One region of the Pseudomonas sp. NY8896 genome, then DNA from elsewhere that is predicted to be linked to it. Evidence: predicted binding sites of a transcription regulator. Region 1 holds the regulator's gene; each other region holds the start of a gene.
The links. The regulator FliA, encoded in region 1, starts transcription of late flagellar genes. The targets are predictions, from matches to a motif close to CTAAAGTTTNNNNNNNNNNNGCCGNTAA.

Region 1 (4,351 bases):
GCCCGTGGCCTACCTTACCGATGGCCCGCGCATTCCTGACGACCTGCACCTGCCGCGGGGCCACCAACTGGTCACCCGCGCGGTAAATGTGCAGCAGCAGGACGAGCCCAGCGAAGAGGCCATGGCCGACATGTTCGCTGATCTCTATCACAACCCACGGCGAGCGGGTTGAGCATGAAGCGTGTGCAAAGTAGCTATGCCAAGGGGCACGCAGAATTGCCCTACGTGTGGCCTGAGTCCCAGCGAGACAAGGTAAAGAACAGACATGGGTAGCATGCATCCCGTACAGGTGATCGCCGTGACCGGCGGCAAAGGTGGCGTCGGCAAGACTAACGTTTCAGTGAACTTGTCCCTGGCGCTGGCCGAGCTTGGCCGCAGGGTCATGCTGCTGGACGCCGACCTGGGCCTGGCCAATGTCGACGTGTTGCTGGGCCTTACCCCCAAACGTACCCTGGCCGATGTCATCGAAGGGCGCTGCGAGCTGCGTGATGTGATGCTGCAGGGCCCTGGCGGTGTGCGCATCGTGCCGGCAGCGTCGGGTACCCAGAGCATGGTGCACCTGGCCCCGGCCCAGCATGCCGGGCTGATCCAGGCGTTCAGTGAAATCGGCGACAACCTCGATGTGCTGGTGATCGATACCGCTGCGGGTATCGGCGAGTCGGTGGTCAGTTTCGTTCGCGCCGCCCAGGAAGTCCTGCTGGTGGTGTGCGATGAGCCTACCTCGATCACCGACGCTTACGCCCTGATCAAGCTGCTCAACCGCGACTACGGCATGAACCGTTTCCGTGTGTTGGCCAACATGGCGCAGAGCCCGCAAGAAGGGCGCAACCTGTTCGCCAAGCTGACCAAAGTCACCGACCGCTTCCTTGACGTTGCCCTGCAGTACGTGGGCGCCGTGCCGTACGACGAGTGCGTGCGCAAGGCGGTGCAGAAACAGCGCGCCGTCTACGAAGCCTTCCCTCGCTCCAAGTGTGCGCTGGCCTTCAAGGCGATTGCGCAAAAGGTCGACAGCTGGCCGCTGCCGGCCAACCCGCGCGGCCACCTGGAGTTCTTTGTCGAGCGTCTGGTGCAACCCACCAGCGCGGGACCCGTGCTATGAACGCCAGCGGCTTCAAGATGTACAGCCGGGCGGCGAAAGACGCCCAGTACGAGCTGATCGAACGCTACGCCCCGCTGGTCAAGCGCATCGCTTACCACTTGTTGGCGCGCTTGCCGGCCAACGTCCAGGTCGAGGACCTGATCCAGGCCGGCATGATCGGCCTGCTGGAAGTGGCCAACAAGTACGACGCCAGCAAGGGCGCCAGCTTTGAAACCTACGCCGGCATCCGCATCCGCGGGGCCATGCTGGACGAAGTGCGCAAAGGCGATTGGGCGCCGCGTTCGGTACACCGCAACACTCGTATGGTCAGTGACGCAATGCGTGCGGTTGAGGCTAGAACTGGCCGTGACGCTAAAGATCATGAAGTTGCTGCCGAACTCCAATTGAGTCTCGATGATTACTACGGGATCTTGAACGATACCCTGGGCAGCCGCCTGTTCAGCTTCGACGACCTGTTGCAGGACGGCGAGCACGAAGGGCTGCATGAGGATGGCGCCAGTGGCCAGGTCGAACCTGCGCGTGGCCTGGAAGACGAGCGCTTCCAGGTTGCCCTGACCGAGGCGATCGCCAACCTGCCGGAGCGTGAGCGCCTGGTGCTGGCGCTGTACTACGACGAAGAGCTGAACCTCAAGGAAATCGGCGAGGTACTGGGTGTCAGCGAGTCGCGGGTCAGCCAGTTGCACAGCCAGTGTGCCGCGCGCCTGCGCAGCCGCCTGGGGGAATGGCGGGCACGTTGAGCCCGCTTTCGTTGCAGTCGTTTTCCACGTTGTACCGAATTGAATGAGTGCGTGCTCGGTAGGCCGAGCGCGTTTGAGACTGCTTGGAGGTCTAATTGGACAAGAACATGAAAATCCTCATCGTTGACGACTTTTCGACGATGCGGCGGATCATCAAGAACCTGTTGCGTGACCTGGGCTTCACCAACACCGAAGAGGCCGATGACGGCACCACGGCGCTGCCGATGCTGGAGAACGGCCACTACGACTTCCTGGTGACCGACTGGAACATGCCGGGCATGTCCGGCATCGACCTGCTGCGTAAAGTGCGTGCCAGCGAAAAGCTGAAAAGCATGCCGGTACTGATGGTGACCGCCGAAGCCAAGCGCGACCAGATCATCGAAGCGGCCCAGGCCGGCGTCAATGGTTACGTGGTCAAGCCGTTCACCGCTCAGGTGCTCAAAGAAAAGATCGAGAAGATCTTCGAACGCGTCAACGGCTGAGTCACGTCAGGGGGCGCGCCATGGATTCATCACAAACCTCTTTGGGCGAGTTCGAATCGACCCTGAAGAAGCATGCCCAGGAGTTGGTCGAAAGCCTGGAGCGGGGCCGTTTCGGCGAGGCGGTGCAGCTGATTCACGAGCTGAACCAAACCCGCGATCGCGGCCTGTACCAGGAAGTGGGCAAGCTGACCCGCGAGCTGCACAGCGCCATCGTCAGTTTCCAGATCGACCCGACCATGCCGCAGGCTGAGGAGGTGTCGCAGATTACCGACGCCACCGAGCGCTTGTCGTACGTGGTCAAGCTGACCGAAGGCGCGGCCAACCGCACCATGGACCTGGTCGAGGAAAGCACCCCGGTGCTCAACGACCTGGCAAGCGAGGCCAAGGCCTTGAGTACCGACTGGCAACGCTTCATGCGCCGCGAAGTGGCTGCGCCGGAATTCCGTGACCTGGTCAAGCGTGTCGACAGTTTCCTGACGCACAGCGCCGAAGGTAACCGCAAGGTCGCCGGCCACCTCAACGACATTTTGCTGGCTCAGGACTATCAGGACCTGACCGGCCAGGTGATCAAACGCGTTACCAGCCTGGTAACCGAAGTGGAAAGCAACCTGCTGAAACTGGTGCTGATGGCCAGCCAAGTTGATCGTTTTGCAGGCATTCAGCATGACCACGATCAATTGCGCGCAGAAAAAGATCGAGAAAAACATCCGACTCGGGGTGAAGGTCCGCAGATTCATGCCGATAAGCGTGAAGACGTCGTGTCCGGTCAGGACGATGTCGATGATCTGCTGTCCAGCCTGGGTTTTTAAGGAGCACGTTTGATGAGCTTCGGCGCCGATGAAGAAATCCTCCAGGATTTCCTGGTAGAAGCCGGCGAAATTCTTGAGCAACTGTCCGAGCAACTGGTCGAGCTGGAAAGCCGGCCCGACGATGCCGACCTGCTCAATGCGATCTTTCGCGGTTTCCACACTGTAAAAGGGGGCGCCGGCTTCCTCCAGCTGAACGAGCTGGTGGAGTGCTGCCATATCGCCGAGAACGTGTTCGACGTCCTGCGCAAAGGTGAGCGCCGGGTCGATGCGGAACTGATGGATGTGGTGCTCGAGGCACTGGATACGGTCAACAGCATGTTTGGCCAGGTGCGCGAGCGTGCCGAAGTCACGCCCGCCACCCCTGAGTTGCTGGCCGCGTTGTCGCGCCTGGCCGAACCTGGTGGGGCCGAAGCTGTTGCAGCGCCGGCGCCCGTTGCCGAGGTGGCGGTTGCGGAGCCGGCAGAGGCCGAGGAGCAACAGCAGGACATCACCGACAGCGAGTTCGAGCAGCTGCTCGATTCGCTCGATGCGGTCAAGGCGCAAGCGGCGGCCGATGAACAGATGCAGGGCGAGGCCGTCAGTGGTGCCGGTGACGAAATCACCGACGCCGAGTTCGAATCGCTGCTCGACCAGTTGCACGGCAAAGGCCAGTTCAGTGCCGAGGTTGCTGTGCCGCCGGCTGCCGTCAGCGCCGAAGCGCTCAGTGACGAAATCACCGACGCCGAATTCGAATCGCTGCTCGACCAGCTGCATGGCAAGGGTACTTTCCAGGCTGACGCCTTGCCTGCCGTCAAGGCGCCGGCGCCTGCCGTGGCCGACAACAGCGCCACCAGCGATGAAATCAGCGAGCACGAGTTCGAGGCCCTGCTGGACCAGTTGCATGGCAAGGGCAAGTTCGGTGGTGACGTTGCCGCTGTCGAGACGCCGGCTGCGGCCAAGGTGCAAGCGCCGGCTGCCGCCAAGGCCACCAGCCAGCCGGTGGCCAAGCCCGCCGCCGCGCCAGCGCCGGCCAGCAAACCTGCCGCAGCACCGCGCGCACCGGCGCCGACCGCCGACAAGCATGCCGTCAGCGAAGCGGAAACCACCGTGCGCGTCGATACCGCACGCCTGGACGAGATCATGAACATGGTCGGCGAACTGGTGCTGGTGCGTAACCGCCTGGTGCGCCTGGGCCTGAACAGCGGTGACGAGGCCATGTCCAAGGCCGTGTCCAACCTCGATGTG
Region 2 (4,351 bases), 1.7 Mb from region 1:
TACCGACGATGCACACCGTGGCCAGCGGGTCGAAGCCCAGTTGCACGCACAGCGGCACGAAGATCGCGGCCAGGATCGGCACAGTGGAGAACGACGAGCCGATCCCCATAGTCACCAGCAGGCCCACCAACAGCATCAGCAAGGCGCCGATGCCCTTGCTGTGGTCGATCCATTGGGCCGAGGTTTCCACCAGGCTCTTCACCTCACCGGTAGCCTTCATCACGTCGGCAAAACCGGACGCGGCAATCATGATGAAACCAATCATGGCCATCATCTTCATGCCTTCGGTGAACAGGTCGTCGGTATCCTTCCACTTGACGATGCCTGACAGCGAGAAGATCAGGAAGCCAACCATGGCACCGATGATCATCGAGTCCAACAGCAACTGAACGATAAAGGCAGCAGCGATCGCCAACCCGGCCACCAGCAAGGTCAGCGGGTTGTACTGCACGCTCACCTGCTCCACCTGTTCGATACGCGCCAGGTCGTAGTCACGCTTTTTGCGATAGCTGATGAACACCGCCAGCAACAGGCCGACGAGCATACCGGCAGCCGGGATGGCCATGGCGTGGGTGACATTGACGCCACTCACGTCGACACCCGCGCGGGCGACGTTGGCCAGCAGGATTTCGTTGAGGAAGATGTTGCCGAAACCCACCGGCAGGAACATGTACGGCGTGATCAGACCAAAGGTGATCACACAGGCGATCAACCGGCGGTCGATGCGCAGGCGCGTCAGCACGTACAGCAGCGGCGGCACCAGCAACGGGATGAAGGCAATGTGGATGGGCAGGATGTTCTGCGACGACACGGCCACCACCAGCATCAGGCCGATCATCAGCCATTTGACCTTGCCGCCATGGGCATGGCCCTGGCGGTCGATCATGACCAGGGCGCGATCGGCCAGGGCATGGGCCAGACCAGACTTGGCGATGGCCACGGCAAAGGCGCCCAGCAGTGCATAGGACAACGCCACCGTGGCGCCACCGCCGAGGCCACCGTTGAAGGCCTTGAGCGTGCCTTCGACACCCAGGCCACCCACCAGCCCACCGACCAGGGCGCCGATGATCAGGGCGATGACCACGTGCACGCGGGACAGGCTGAGTATCAGCATGATGCCGACCGCGGCGATCACTGCATTCATGATTGGCTTACCTCATTACGGCGGAAAAAAGCGCGAACTCTGAAGCAGTGGGCGGCAGATGTCAAAAGCGCCATGTTGCGTCACATTACCAATGCCTTGCAGCGGACCTGATAATTAAATTGAACGTTTGAATAAAGAAAAAACCCAGGCCGCCGACACAGTCGCAAGCCACACTCTTATTACAAGGGATCCGCCCCCATGCCTTTGCGACAACTTTCCATCCAGTGGAAGATCACCCTGCTCGCCGGTCTCTGCCTGGCCGGCATCGTCACCTTGCTCGTCGGCCTGTCGCTGTACCGCATGGACCACAGCTCGGACCTGGTCAAGGCCAGCAGCATGCAGATGCTGACCGAGGCGGCGCAGTCGCGTATCGAGTCGCAGGGTGAAGTGCAGGCGCTGAACATCCGCCGCCAGTTCATGGATGCCTACCAGTACGGCGCCGGCTTCGCCCGCCAGGTGCTGTTCCTGCGCGAGCAGGCCGAAAAGCGCTTTCTCGATGCCTTCGACCTGCGCGAGGACATGACCCGTCAGGTACGCGCCGCGCTACAGGCCAACCCCGACCTCCTCGGCCTGTCGCTGGTGTTCGAGCCCAACGCCCTGGACAGCAAGGACAGCCTGTTCGCCGGCAAGGCAGAGCTGGGCAGCAACGAAACCGGTCGCTTTGCCCTGTACTGGTCGCAGCCGCGTGCCGGCCAGCTGACCGCCATGGCGCTGCCTGAGCATGACATGGCCAACACCGAGATCGGCCCCAGCGGCCAGCCAGCCAACACCTGGTGGGTATGCCCGCGCACGACCGGCAAGGTGTGCGTGGTAGAACCCTACTTCTATGACATCGACGGCCAGCAGGTGCTGATGACCAGCATCGTCTTCCCGCTGGCGGTCAACGGCAAGATCATTGCCACCCTGTCCATCGACATCAACCTCAACAGCCTGCAGGCACTGAGCCAGGAGGCCAGCCGCAGCCTCTACGAAGGCCGCACCACGGTCGGCATACTCAGCCCGGTCGGCCTGCTGGCGGGCTACAGCGCCGATGCCAGCAAGCTGGCCCAGCGCTTCGACCAGGTAGACCCGGCCAAGGGCGCCGAACTGGTAGGCAAACTGGCCAATGGCAAGATGACTATCCTCCACGACCAGCAGCGTTTGAAGGTGCTGGCGGCCTTCCGGCCGATCCCCGACGCACAACCTTGGGGCGTGTTGCTGGATGTACCGGAAAATGCCCTGACCGGCCCGGCCGAAACACTGAAGCAGGAACTGGACGCGCTGAATACCAGCGGCACCTTGCTGGAATTGGGCCTGGGCCTGGCCGCTGCCATTGCCGGCCTGCTCATGGTGTGGCTGATGGCCCGTGGCGTTACCCGGCCGATCCTCGGCGTGGCTGCCATGCTCAAGGACATTGCCAGCGGCGAAGGCGACCTGACCCGCCGCCTGACCTACCAGAAGCAGGACGAACTGGGTGAATTGGCCGGCTGGTTCAACCGCTTCCTCGACAAGTTGCAGCCGACCATCGCCGAGGTCAAACGCTCGGTGCAGGCCGCGCGAGGCACTGCCGACCAGTCCTCGGCAATTGCCACTGAAACCAGCGCCGGCATGGAGCAGCAGTATCGCCAGGTTGACCAGGTAGCCACCGCCTCGCATGAAATGAGCGCCACCGCCCAGGATGTCGCCCGCAGCGCCGCGCAGGCGGCACAGGCCGCGCGTGACGCCGACCAGGCCACCCGGGAAGGCCTGGCCGTGATCGACCGCACCACCACCAGCATCGATACCCTGGCCGCCAACATGAGCGACGCCATGGCCGAAGTCGAAGGCCTGGCGCAGAACAGCGAAAAGATCGGTTCGGTGCTGGAGGTGATCCGCTCGATTGCCGAACAGACCAACCTGCTGGCGCTCAACGCCGCCATCGAGGCGGCCCGTGCCGGTGAAGCCGGCCGTGGCTTTGCCGTGGTCGCCGATGAAGTACGCAACCTGGCTCGACGCACTCAGGAGTCGGTGGAAGAAACCCGCCAGGTGATCGAAGCCTTGCAGAACGGCACCCAGGAAGTGGTCGGCGCCATGGACCACAGCCACCGCCAGGCACAGAGTGGCGTTGCGCAGGTCGGCCAGGCCGTCACTGCACTGCAGCGCATTGGCCAGGCGGTGACGGTGATCACCGACATGAACCTGCAGATCGCTTCGGCCGCCGAAGAGCAAAGCGCGGTAGCCGAGGAAATCAACAGCAACGTGGCGACCATTCGTGATGTGACGGAGTCGCTGTCAGGCCAGGCCAACGAGTCGGCGCGGGTCAGCCAGTCGCTGAACAGCCTGGCCAACCAGCAGCAGGCGCTGATGGACCAGTTTCGCGTATGAGCCGGGCGGGGCCGGCACCTGCCGGCCCCGACTCAGGCCGCGAACCTGCCGCCGCCGAGGATGCGGTCCAGCAGCACCAGCGCGCCATGCACATTGGGCCTGGCGCCCATCGGCAGCACCTCGGTACCCGCTAACGTGGCATCGTCGTAGCCAGACGCCATGACCAACTGATGCATCTGGTTGCCATTGAGGTAGACGTGGTGCTGCTCCATGGCGTAGGACTGGATCAGGCTCAATGCACCGCACACCATCGGCGTGGCGCTGGAAGTGCCAGCATAGCGGCCTGTGTAGTCCCTTTCCTCACCACGCAGGTCCTGCAAATCGCCATAGGAAAGCGTGACTACGCTGTCGCCCCAGGCATTGAGCATACGGTAACGGTAATGGTGATTGGAGTAGGCGTGGGGCTTGCCGTCATACGAATGGCAGGCCCCCACCAGAATCGCACCTGAATCGCCATGGTCGGCAAAATAGGGCCAGTTGGCCAGGTCGACACCTTCGCCAGCACGGGTGCCTTTGTCCGCAAGCGTCCTGCTGCTGCCATTGGCTGCTGCATTGACCACCACGGCACCGCGCCGGCTCAACTGCTGCATGACAGTCCACCAGGCCTTGTCGTGCAAGGATGGCAACATGGTACTCAGCACCTCGGCATGGGCGGTCTGCCGATTGATACCCACGATGTCGCCGGGTTCTACATTCCGTAGCAGGTCCTTGAGCGCCTGGAAGCTGCCTTGGGCATCCTCCGCGCGGTTGTTGTACAGGTACAGTTCGCTGTTACGGCTGATCCCGGTCGCGCCAATACCGTTGCCCGCAGCCAGAATGATTCCCACCGAAGCCGTTCCGTGGTCGGGATCATGGTTGGGTTCG
Region 3 (4,351 bases), 2.0 Mb from region 1:
CCGCCACCCCGGCAGGCGTGGCAATGATGACCGACATCGCCAACTACCTCGACTTCGTGATGACGCTGTTCTTCGCCTTTGGCGTTGCCTTCGAAATCCCGGTGGCGGTGGTGCTGCTGGTGTGGATCGGCGTGGTCGACGTGAAGTACCTGAAGAAGATCCGCCCCTACGTGATCATCGGCTGTTTCGTGGTCGGCATGGTCCTCACCCCGCCGGACATCTTCTCCCAGACTTTGCTGGCCGTGCCCATGTGGCTGCTGTTCGAGGTCGGTGTGCTGTGCGGCAGCCTGATCCGCAAGCGTAGTGCCCACGACGAAGAAGCCAACGACCACAACGACCAGCCACCTGCGACCCAACCGTGAACCTGTTGCTTCTTGAAGAGGCCGACTTCGTCTCGGCCGACCGCGTCGTTCTCGCCGACCGACGCTTCATCCACATGCAGGAAATCCATCGCGTGGCGGTGGGTGACAACCTGCGCGTGGGCCGCATCAACGGCCTGATGGGCAAAGCCACGGTGCTGCGCCTGGAAAAGCACGAAGCCGAACTTGAAGTAGCCTTCGACCAGCCACCACCGGCCAAGCTGCCATTAACCCTCATATTGGCGGTGCCGCGGCCCAAAATGCTGCGGCGGCTGTTCCAGACCGTGGCCACCCTCGGCGTATCACGGCTGATCCTGGTAAACAGCTACAAGGTCGAGAAAAGCTTCTGGCAAACGCCTTTCCTGCAGCCCGAGAGCATTCGCGAAAACCTGATCCTCGGCCTGGAACAGGCGCGGGACACGGTGCTGCCCGAGGTGATCATCGAGAAACGTTTCAAGCCTTTCGTCGAAGATCGGCTACCCGCCATCGCCACTGGCACCCTGGGCCTGGTCGGCCACCCCGGCCCCTACCCCGCCTGCCCGCGTGCCGTGGAGCAAGCCGTAACCCTGGCCATTGGCCCCGAGGGCGGCTGGATCCCCTACGAAATCGAGCTGCTGGGCAAGGCTGGGCTGGCACCGGTGCAACTGGGTGATCGCATCCTACGGGTAGAGACCGCCGTCACCGCGCTGCTTTCGCGTATTTTCTGACGTAAACGCCCCTTTTTCACCCATCAAGTTTCCCTCCCCGGGGCCGATGGCCTTGGCAACACAACAACTATTTGTGCTGCCAAGCCGCCGGGGAGTCGTACATGTATCAATGGTTAGCCCAATCGCTGGGCAATGTGAGCGTCAATCGCAAATTGGGGCTGGGCTTCGGCCTGGTGCTGCTGTTGACCTTGGCCATTACCCTGGCCGGCTGGCACGGCATGGACAGCATCATCGACCGTGGCGACAAGCTGGGTAACATCTCGGTCATCCAGCAGTACACCCAGGAACTGCGCATTGCCCGCCAGCATTACGAGCGCCGCAGTGATGATGCGTCGGTGGCCGAGCTGGAAAAAGCCCTGGCCAACCTCGACCGCCAGGTGCAGCTGATGCTCGGGCAGATCGAACACCCCGCCGACCGCCAGCGCCTGGAGCAGCAGCGTGAGGCTGTGCGCATCTACCAGCAGGCATTCAACGAGCTGAAGCAGGCCGGCCAGCGCCGCGAGGCCAGCCGTAGTGTGCTTGGCGACAGCGCCGACAAGGCCGCAGAGCTGATCGGCCGCGTGCAGCGGGGCCTGCTGCAAGGTGGCGATATCAACCAGTACCAGCACGCTGTGGAGGTGAGCGCCCTGCTCCAGCAAGCCCGCTTCCAGGTGCGTGGCTACACCTACAGCGGCAATGCCGAGTTCCAGCAAACGGCGCTGAAGGCCATCGACCAGGCCCTGGCCGAGCTGCGCGCATTGCCGGCCAAAGTGTCGGCCGAACATGCCGCCGGCCTCGACGATGCTGCCACTGCCATGGGCGGCTACCGCGATGCGGTCACCCAGTTCGGCAATGCCCAGGCCGCCAGCGAGCAGGCCCTGCAGCACATGGCCGAGCAAGGTACGCTGCTGCTGCAGACCAGCCAGGCGATGACCACATCGCAGACCGAGGTACGTGACGCAGGCGCAGCCCAGGCCAAGACCCTGCTCGCCGTGGCCACGGTGCTGGCCCTAGCCCTCGGCCTGCTGGCCGCCTGGGCCATTACCCGGCAGATCATCATCCCCCTGCGCCAAACCTTGCGCGCCGCCGAGCGCGTGGCCAGTGGCGACCTGACCCAGAACCTGCAAGTGCAACGTCGCGACGAACTGGGCCAGTTGCAGGCCAGCATGCAGCGCATGACCCAAGGCTTGCGGGAACTGATCGGCGGCATTGGCGACGGCGTCACGCAGATCGCCAGCGCTGCCGAGCAACTGTCGGCCGTCACCGAGCAGACCAGCGCCGGGGTCAACAACCAGAAGGTCGAAACCGACCAAGTGGCGACTGCCATGAACCAGATGACGGCCACCGTGCACGAAGTAGCGCGCAATGCCGAACAGGCCTCGGAAGCCGCCTTGATGGCCGACCAGCAGGCCCGTGAAGGCGACCGGGTGGTGGGCGAAGCGGTGGCGCAGATCGAGCGCCTGGCGGGCGAAGTGATCAACTCCAGCGAAGCGATGAACCAGCTCAAGGCCGAAAGCGACAAAATCGGCAGCGTGCTCGACGTGATCAAGTCGGTGGCCCAGCAAACCAACCTGCTGGCCCTCAACGCGGCGATCGAAGCCGCCCGCGCCGGTGAGGCCGGGCGTGGCTTTGCCGTGGTGGCCGACGAAGTGCGCAGCCTGGCCCAACGCACCCAGCAGTCGACTGAAGAGATCGAAGAGCTGATTGCCGGCCTGCAAAGCGGCACCCAACGGGTGGCCAGCGTGATGGACAACAGCCGCCAACTGACCGACAGCAGCGTCGAGCTGACCCGCCGCGCCGGCAGCTCGCTGGAAACCATCACCCGTACCGTGTCGTCGATTCAGGCGATGAACCAGCAGATTGCCACGGCGGCAGAGGAACAGACAGCCGTGGCCGAGGAGATCAACCGCAGCGTGATGAATGTGCGGGATATTTCTGACCAGACCTCGGCGGCCAGCGAAGAGACGGCCAGCTCCAGCGTTGAGCTGGCGCGGCTGGGGACCCACCTGCAGGGGTTGGTGGGGCGGTTCAAGCTCTGAGCTGAGAGGTGGTTCGCCTGTACAGGCGAACCATCCTACATGCAGCAGTGAAATTTCCTACCTGATTATCAGGTCAAGTCCTACAACTCCGCTGCCGATTGGCAGGGATGTGATGCCGGCAATACGCCTGCATGCATTTTCCCAATCGCTCGGAGATTCCCCATGCTCGGCTACCTCAACCGCAAGCTCGGCAACATCAGTGTCGCTGCCAAGCTGGCCCTCGGCTTCGCCGTGGTCCTGCTACTCACCCTGGCCACCACACTCAGTGGCTGGCGCGCCCTGGATGGCGCGATCGTGCGCTCGCAGCAGCTCGGCGAAATAAACCTGATCAACGACCTGGGCAAAGACCTGCGCGCAGAACGCATCACCTACCGCGTGCTCAGCGACGACACCAGCAAGACGCGCATGACCGGCATCTACGACCAGCTCGAAAACCTCCTGACCACGTTGCAGCATCGCAGCAGCATCGATGAATCACGGCAGTTGCTGGCTAAAGACCTGGCACTGTTGCAGCGCATGCGCAGCGACTTCAGCGAACTGCAGCAATACGTCGCCAAGCGTACTGGCTTGCGTAAGGCCATGCAGATACAGGAGCAGAAACTCAACGAGGCGATCGACGAACTGCAAACCCAGGCTTTACTGAAGATGCCTGCAGACAGCCAGCAAAACGGTGTACTGGGGCTGATGGACACCCTCACCCGGCATGTCGACGGGGCCAACCAGCAAAGCCTGGTGCCGGCCTATACCTTCGATCCGGTCGAGGATTTCGCCAAAGTCGGCGACAACGCCCTGGATGCCGCCAACAGTAGCCTCGGGCAACTGCTTGCAGGCCTTGCGCCGCTGGGCTTGCCACGCGCAGTCAGCGAGCAGCCTGGTGTCGAGCTGGCCAAGTACCGCGCCAGCCTTGAGCAGTACCGCCACGCCGCCGTACGTGTCGAGCAGTTGCAGAACAACCTGGACATCATGGGCACCGAGCTGCGGGCGACGAGCCTCGAACTGGGCAAACGCAAGGTCGAACAACGCGACAGTGAGGCCCTGGCCGCCCGCTCGCTGCTGACCAGCGTGGCGCTGATGGCACTGGTGGTAGGGGTATTGGCCGCCTGGCTGATCACCGTGCAGATCACCCAACCGTTGCGCCAGACACTCGCCGTGGCCGCGCGTATCGCCAAGGGTGACCTGAGCCAGGTTGACGCAGTGCACCGCCGCGACGAAATGGGCCAGCTGCAAACCAGCATGCGCCAGATGACCTTGAGCCTGCGCGAACTGA
Region 4 (4,351 bases), 1.2 Mb from region 1:
TAAATGGTGGCGAACTCGCCGCCCATGAACGGCGCGGCCATGGCCGGGTCACCGCCCAGCAGCTCTTGCGCGCTGAAACCGTGGCCTTTGGCCTGGAAGATGCGGCCGTGCTCGATCGGGCCGAGCTGGCTGACAGCACCGTCGGCCGGGCACAGGATGGCGCCCGGGGTTTCGTCCAGCGGGCGGGCGCCTGGCTTCAGGGCGCGGGTGAAGAACGCGTTGAAATGCTCGTACGCGCTCAGGTCTTCGACCAGCGCTTCGCTCATGTTGACCTGATAGCGCTTGGCGAACCAGGCAGTGAAGGCATTTTTGAACCAGCGTGCGCGGCACTCGGCGACGCAGCCGGCCAGTCGCGACAGCAGGTGGTGCGGCAGCAGGTACTGGCTGATGATGAACAAACGGGATTTCATGCAGGTTCCTTAAACTTCTACAGGCGTGTCCGGGTGGTTGCCCCATTCGCTCCACGAGCCGGCGTAAGCCTTGACGCGTGGGTAGCCGAGGGCCTTGGCCACCAGATAAGTGAAGCCGGAGCGGCGGTGGGTCTGGCAATGGGTGATCACTTCCTTGTCCGGTGTGATGCCCAGCTCCAGCAGGACGTCGGCGATGTCCTGGCGAATGCGCAGGTGGTCGTTGAGGTCCATGCCGGCGGTCCACTCGAAGTTGATCGCACCGGGGATGTGGCCGCCCTTGGCTGCCAGCACTTTCTCGCCACTGAATTCCTGCGGGCCGCGCGCGTCCCAGATGACCAGGTCATCGGCGCCCAGGCGGCTTTGCAGGTACTCGCGCGTGGCCGTGGGGGCGCTGTCGATACGCAGGCGTACCGGGGTGTTGCCGCTGGCGGGCACTTCAGTGGACAGCGTATCTGCCGGCCAGGCCTGGATACCGCCATTGAGGTAGTGGTAGCCCTTGTGCCCGATCACATCGAGCAGCCAGATGAAACGCCCCGCCCAGCCGCCGCCTTCATCGTCGTACACCACATACACGGCGTCGTCGCGATGGCCGAGTTCGCTGAACAGTTTTTCCAGTTCGCCCAGGGCCGGCAGCAGGCCGGGCGCGGGTGGCTGGCCAAGCTGGGTGCGCTTGCCTTCGACAAAGCGTGCGCCGGGGATATGCCCGCTGACATAGCGGTTGGCGCTGCTCAGGTCGACCAGGATCAGCTGCGGCGAATCCAGGCGTGGCAGCAGGTCTGCAGCTTCGATCACCAGGGGCAGGCCGGAAAAGTCAGTCATCCACGGTCTCCAGTGTGGAAAGAGGGGCGATTGTAGCGCAAGGCTCAGCCCTTGCGGTTGGCAAACACCGACAGGGCGCGCTCGATGCATTGCGCGGTCTTGCCGACAGCTTGCACGCTGATATCGGCCAAGGGCCGACAGCCCTGGTCGGCCACCAGCAGCATCAGCACCTGGTCGTTCACCGCCAATGAACGCAGCAGTACATGCTCGCTGCGGAACAAGGCACGCAGCGGGGCGGGCAGCAGGGCCGAAAACTGGCTGTGGTTTTCCGGGGTTATGCGCAGTTGCCCAGCCTGGCTCATCAGCTTTTGCAGCAGCTTGTTCTGCGACACCTGCAGGGCCAAAGCCCCGGCTTCCTTGGGCAGGCCGGCAATCTGCTGTACGCGCAGGTAGTCACTGGCCTTGTCCAGGCTCAACAGCATGATGCGTTGCATGCCGCAGGCCAGCAGGGCCTCGCGGGCCTGGGTGGCCAGGTGCACGGTGTTGGTGAACGGGCTGGGTTGGGCCAGCAGGTCCTGGCACAGTGTGCGCCAGCGTGCCAGGTCGTCGCTGCTGGGCGGTGGCGGGGCCAGCATGTCCGGGTGCGGGCGGCGTTGGTGCCACGGCCAGATCAACGCTTCTGCCGGATGGAACAAGGCATGTCGGGCGTGGCGGCGGGCGCTGGCAGCGGCCTGCTGGTGCACCTGCTGCTGCACGTCTTCCAGCGAGGTCTGCAGGTACAACGCAGTCAGCAGTTGCCAGCGCAGCAAGTGTGGGTTGTCCCAGCCGACCTGTGCTGCCAGGGCCAGGTTGTTGGCCAGCAACACGGTATTGGCCGGCTGGTTGAACCAGCGCCGCAGGCCGGGCTCGGCGTCCAGGCGGTGCTGCTGGCTGAGCAGGTCTTCGTCGCGGGCGATGTTCAGCACCTGGGCCAGTTGATCGCGTTCTTCCAGCAGCAGGCGGTAACCCTGGGTGACCCATTGTGGCAGGCGCCAGTACTCGGCCATGGTCTGGCACAGCGCCATGATGCGCACGCCAAACAGTTCTTCCTCCACCCCTGCTGCGTCCTCCCCCTTGTGGATTACCCGCAACTCCCAGGTATCGAGCAACTTGGGGTAGGCCAGCGCCAGCGGCCACAGTGGCGAAAGGAACAGCAGGCTGCCCCAGTGAATTTCTTGCCAGAGCCGTGCCAGGCGGCTGGCGAACAGACCGCTGGCCTGCTGTGCGGCGTGCTGGCTGATCATCTGGAACTGGCACAGTACCGGCGGGATTTCTTCCACAGGCAACGCTGGCAGGCGTCTGAGCAGCTGTTCGCTGCGCTCCAGGCCCAGACGGTTGAGTGCGACTTCCAGGCTTTCGGCGGGCTCGGCCAGGCTGGCATTGGTGGGGTGATTGGCTTCGCGCATCACCGACAGCACCAGTGCCGGGCTGTCCTGCATCAGTTCGGCGATATCGCGCAGCGAGCGGCGGCTATCGTTTATGGCGGCCATGACCCGGTCGTAGCTGTGCTTCGGCACGGGGATGCGAACACTCTCGAGCAGCTTTACCCAGGCCTCTAACGTACGCGGGGCCTGAGCGGGCACCTTGGTTTCAATTGGCATTTTGACATCAGTCCGAACTGGCTTTTCGCATTGAGTGGCTATAGTCTGGCGCAGTTCTGCCGATAAGTAGAAGAAGAGTTTTAAAGCTCCCGTCTCTTCCCCTGACCACGACAGCAAGTGCTTTGAACCTATGGCTAAAATTATCGGCATCATCGTCGTATTCGCGAGCGTGCTCGGCGGCTACGTGCTCTCCCACGGCAAAATCGCAGCGCTGATCCAGCCGTTCGAAGTACTGATCATTGGCGGTGCGGCCTTTGGTGCGTTCCTGCAGGCCAACCCTGGCCACATGACCATGCACGTCATCAAGAAGTCGATGAAAATGTTCGGCTCGCGCTTCAGTCATGCCTTCTATCTGGAGGTGTTGGGCCTGGTGTACGAGATCCTCAACAAGAGCCGTCGCGAAGGCATGATGGCCATCGAGGCCGACATCGAGGACGCCGCCGCCAGCCCGATTTTCGCCAAGTACCCGACGGTACTGGCCGATGAACGCATGACTGCGTTCGTCTGCGACTACCTGCGCATCATGTCTACCGGCAACATGGCCCCGCACGAGCTCGAGGGCCTGTTCGACATGGAACTGCTGAGCATGAAAGAAGAGCTGGAGCACCCGTCGCACGCGGTGACCGGCATCGCCGACGGCATGCCGGGCTTCGGCATCGTCGCGGCGGTACTGGGTATCGTGGTGACCATGGCCTCGCTGGGCGAAGGTGACCAGGCGGCCATCGGCATGCACGTGGGTGCGGCGCTGGTCGGTACCTTCTTCGGTATTCTGGCGGCCTACGGCTTCTTCGGCCCGTTGGCCAAGTGCCTGGAGCACGACGCCAAGGAAGAGCTGAACCTGTACGAATCGATCAAGGCTTCGCTGGTGGCCTCTGCCTCGGGCATGCCGCCTTCGTTGGCGGTCGAGTTCGGGCGCAAGGTGCTGTACCCCAAGCACCGCCCAAGCTTCGCCGAACTGGAACAAGCGGTTCGCGGTCGCTGAGTCATGGAAAACAACCAGCCCATTATCGTCAAGCGCGTCAAGCGCTTTGGCGGCGGCCACCACGGCGGCGCCTGGAAAATCGCCTTCGCCGACTTCGCCACGGCGATGATGGCGTTCTTCCTGGTGCTGTGGCTGATGTCCACGGCCACGCCAGAACAGAAGATCGCTATTGCCGGCTACTTCAAAGACCCGATCGGCTTTTCGGAAAGCGGCACGCCCTACGTCATCGACCTGGGCGGCTCGCCTGAGCTGGCACCGGAAAAGACCATCAACCCGGAAGTGAAGGCCGAACCGACGCAAGAGTCCACCACCCAACTGAGCAAGGACCAGGTCGAGACCATGGCCGAGCAGGTGGAGCGTGAGCGCCTGGAACTGCTGCTGCAAGAACTGCAGAACAAGGTGGAAGAGAACCCGCAGTTGCAGAAGTTCAAGGACCAGATTCTGTTCGAGATCACCCAGGACGGCCTGCGTATCCAGATCATGGACGCCGAGAACCGGCCAATGTTCGACATTGGCAGTGCGCGCCTGCAGCCGTACTTCGAAGACATCCTGCTGGCCAT

Region 2: Q9451_RS18360 (methyl-accepting chemotaxis protein) is a predicted target of FliA. The motif match lies at 1,276-1,303, and genes of this name have one in related genera.
Region 3: Q9451_RS01475 (methyl-accepting chemotaxis protein) is a predicted target of FliA. The motif match lies at 1,089-1,116, and genes of this name have one in related genera.
Region 4: motA (flagellar motor stator protein MotA) is a predicted target of FliA. The motif match lies at 2,848-2,875, and genes of this name have one in related genera.

What each region holds. Positions count from the first base shown of each region.
Region 1 covers NZ_CP132350.1:2,371,137-2,375,487, forward strand. The annotation lists gene flhF (flagellar biosynthesis protein FlhF) at 1-172, shown strand, start outside; gene fleN (flagellar synthesis regulator FleN) at 266-1,099, shown strand; gene fliA (RNA polymerase sigma factor FliA) at 1,096-1,836, shown strand; gene Q9451_RS10665 (chemotaxis response regulator CheY) at 1,944-2,318, shown strand; gene Q9451_RS10670 (protein phosphatase CheZ) at 2,339-3,127, shown strand; gene Q9451_RS10675 (chemotaxis protein CheA) at 3,140-4,351, shown strand, end outside.
Region 2 covers NZ_CP132350.1:4,108,999-4,113,349, forward strand. The annotation lists gene Q9451_RS18355 (Na+/H+ antiporter NhaC family protein) at 1-1,144, opposite strand, end outside; gene Q9451_RS18360 (methyl-accepting chemotaxis protein) at 1,343-3,487, shown strand; gene Q9451_RS18365 (S8 family peptidase) at 3,520-4,351, opposite strand, start outside.
Region 3 covers NZ_CP132350.1:337,831-342,181, reverse strand. The annotation lists gene tatC (twin-arginine translocase subunit TatC) at 1-362, shown strand, start outside; gene Q9451_RS01480 (16S rRNA (uracil(1498)-N(3))-methyltransferase) at 359-1,066, shown strand; gene Q9451_RS01475 (methyl-accepting chemotaxis protein) at 1,168-3,084, shown strand; gene Q9451_RS01470 (methyl-accepting chemotaxis protein) at 3,247-4,351, shown strand, end outside.
Region 4 covers NZ_CP132350.1:1,126,888-1,131,238, forward strand. The annotation lists gene asd (archaetidylserine decarboxylase) at 1-410, opposite strand, end outside; gene Q9451_RS04985 (rhodanese-like domain-containing protein) at 420-1,229, opposite strand; gene Q9451_RS04990 (HDOD domain-containing protein) at 1,274-2,809, opposite strand; gene motA (flagellar motor stator protein MotA) at 2,940-3,791, shown strand; gene motB (flagellar motor protein MotB) at 3,795-4,351, shown strand, end outside.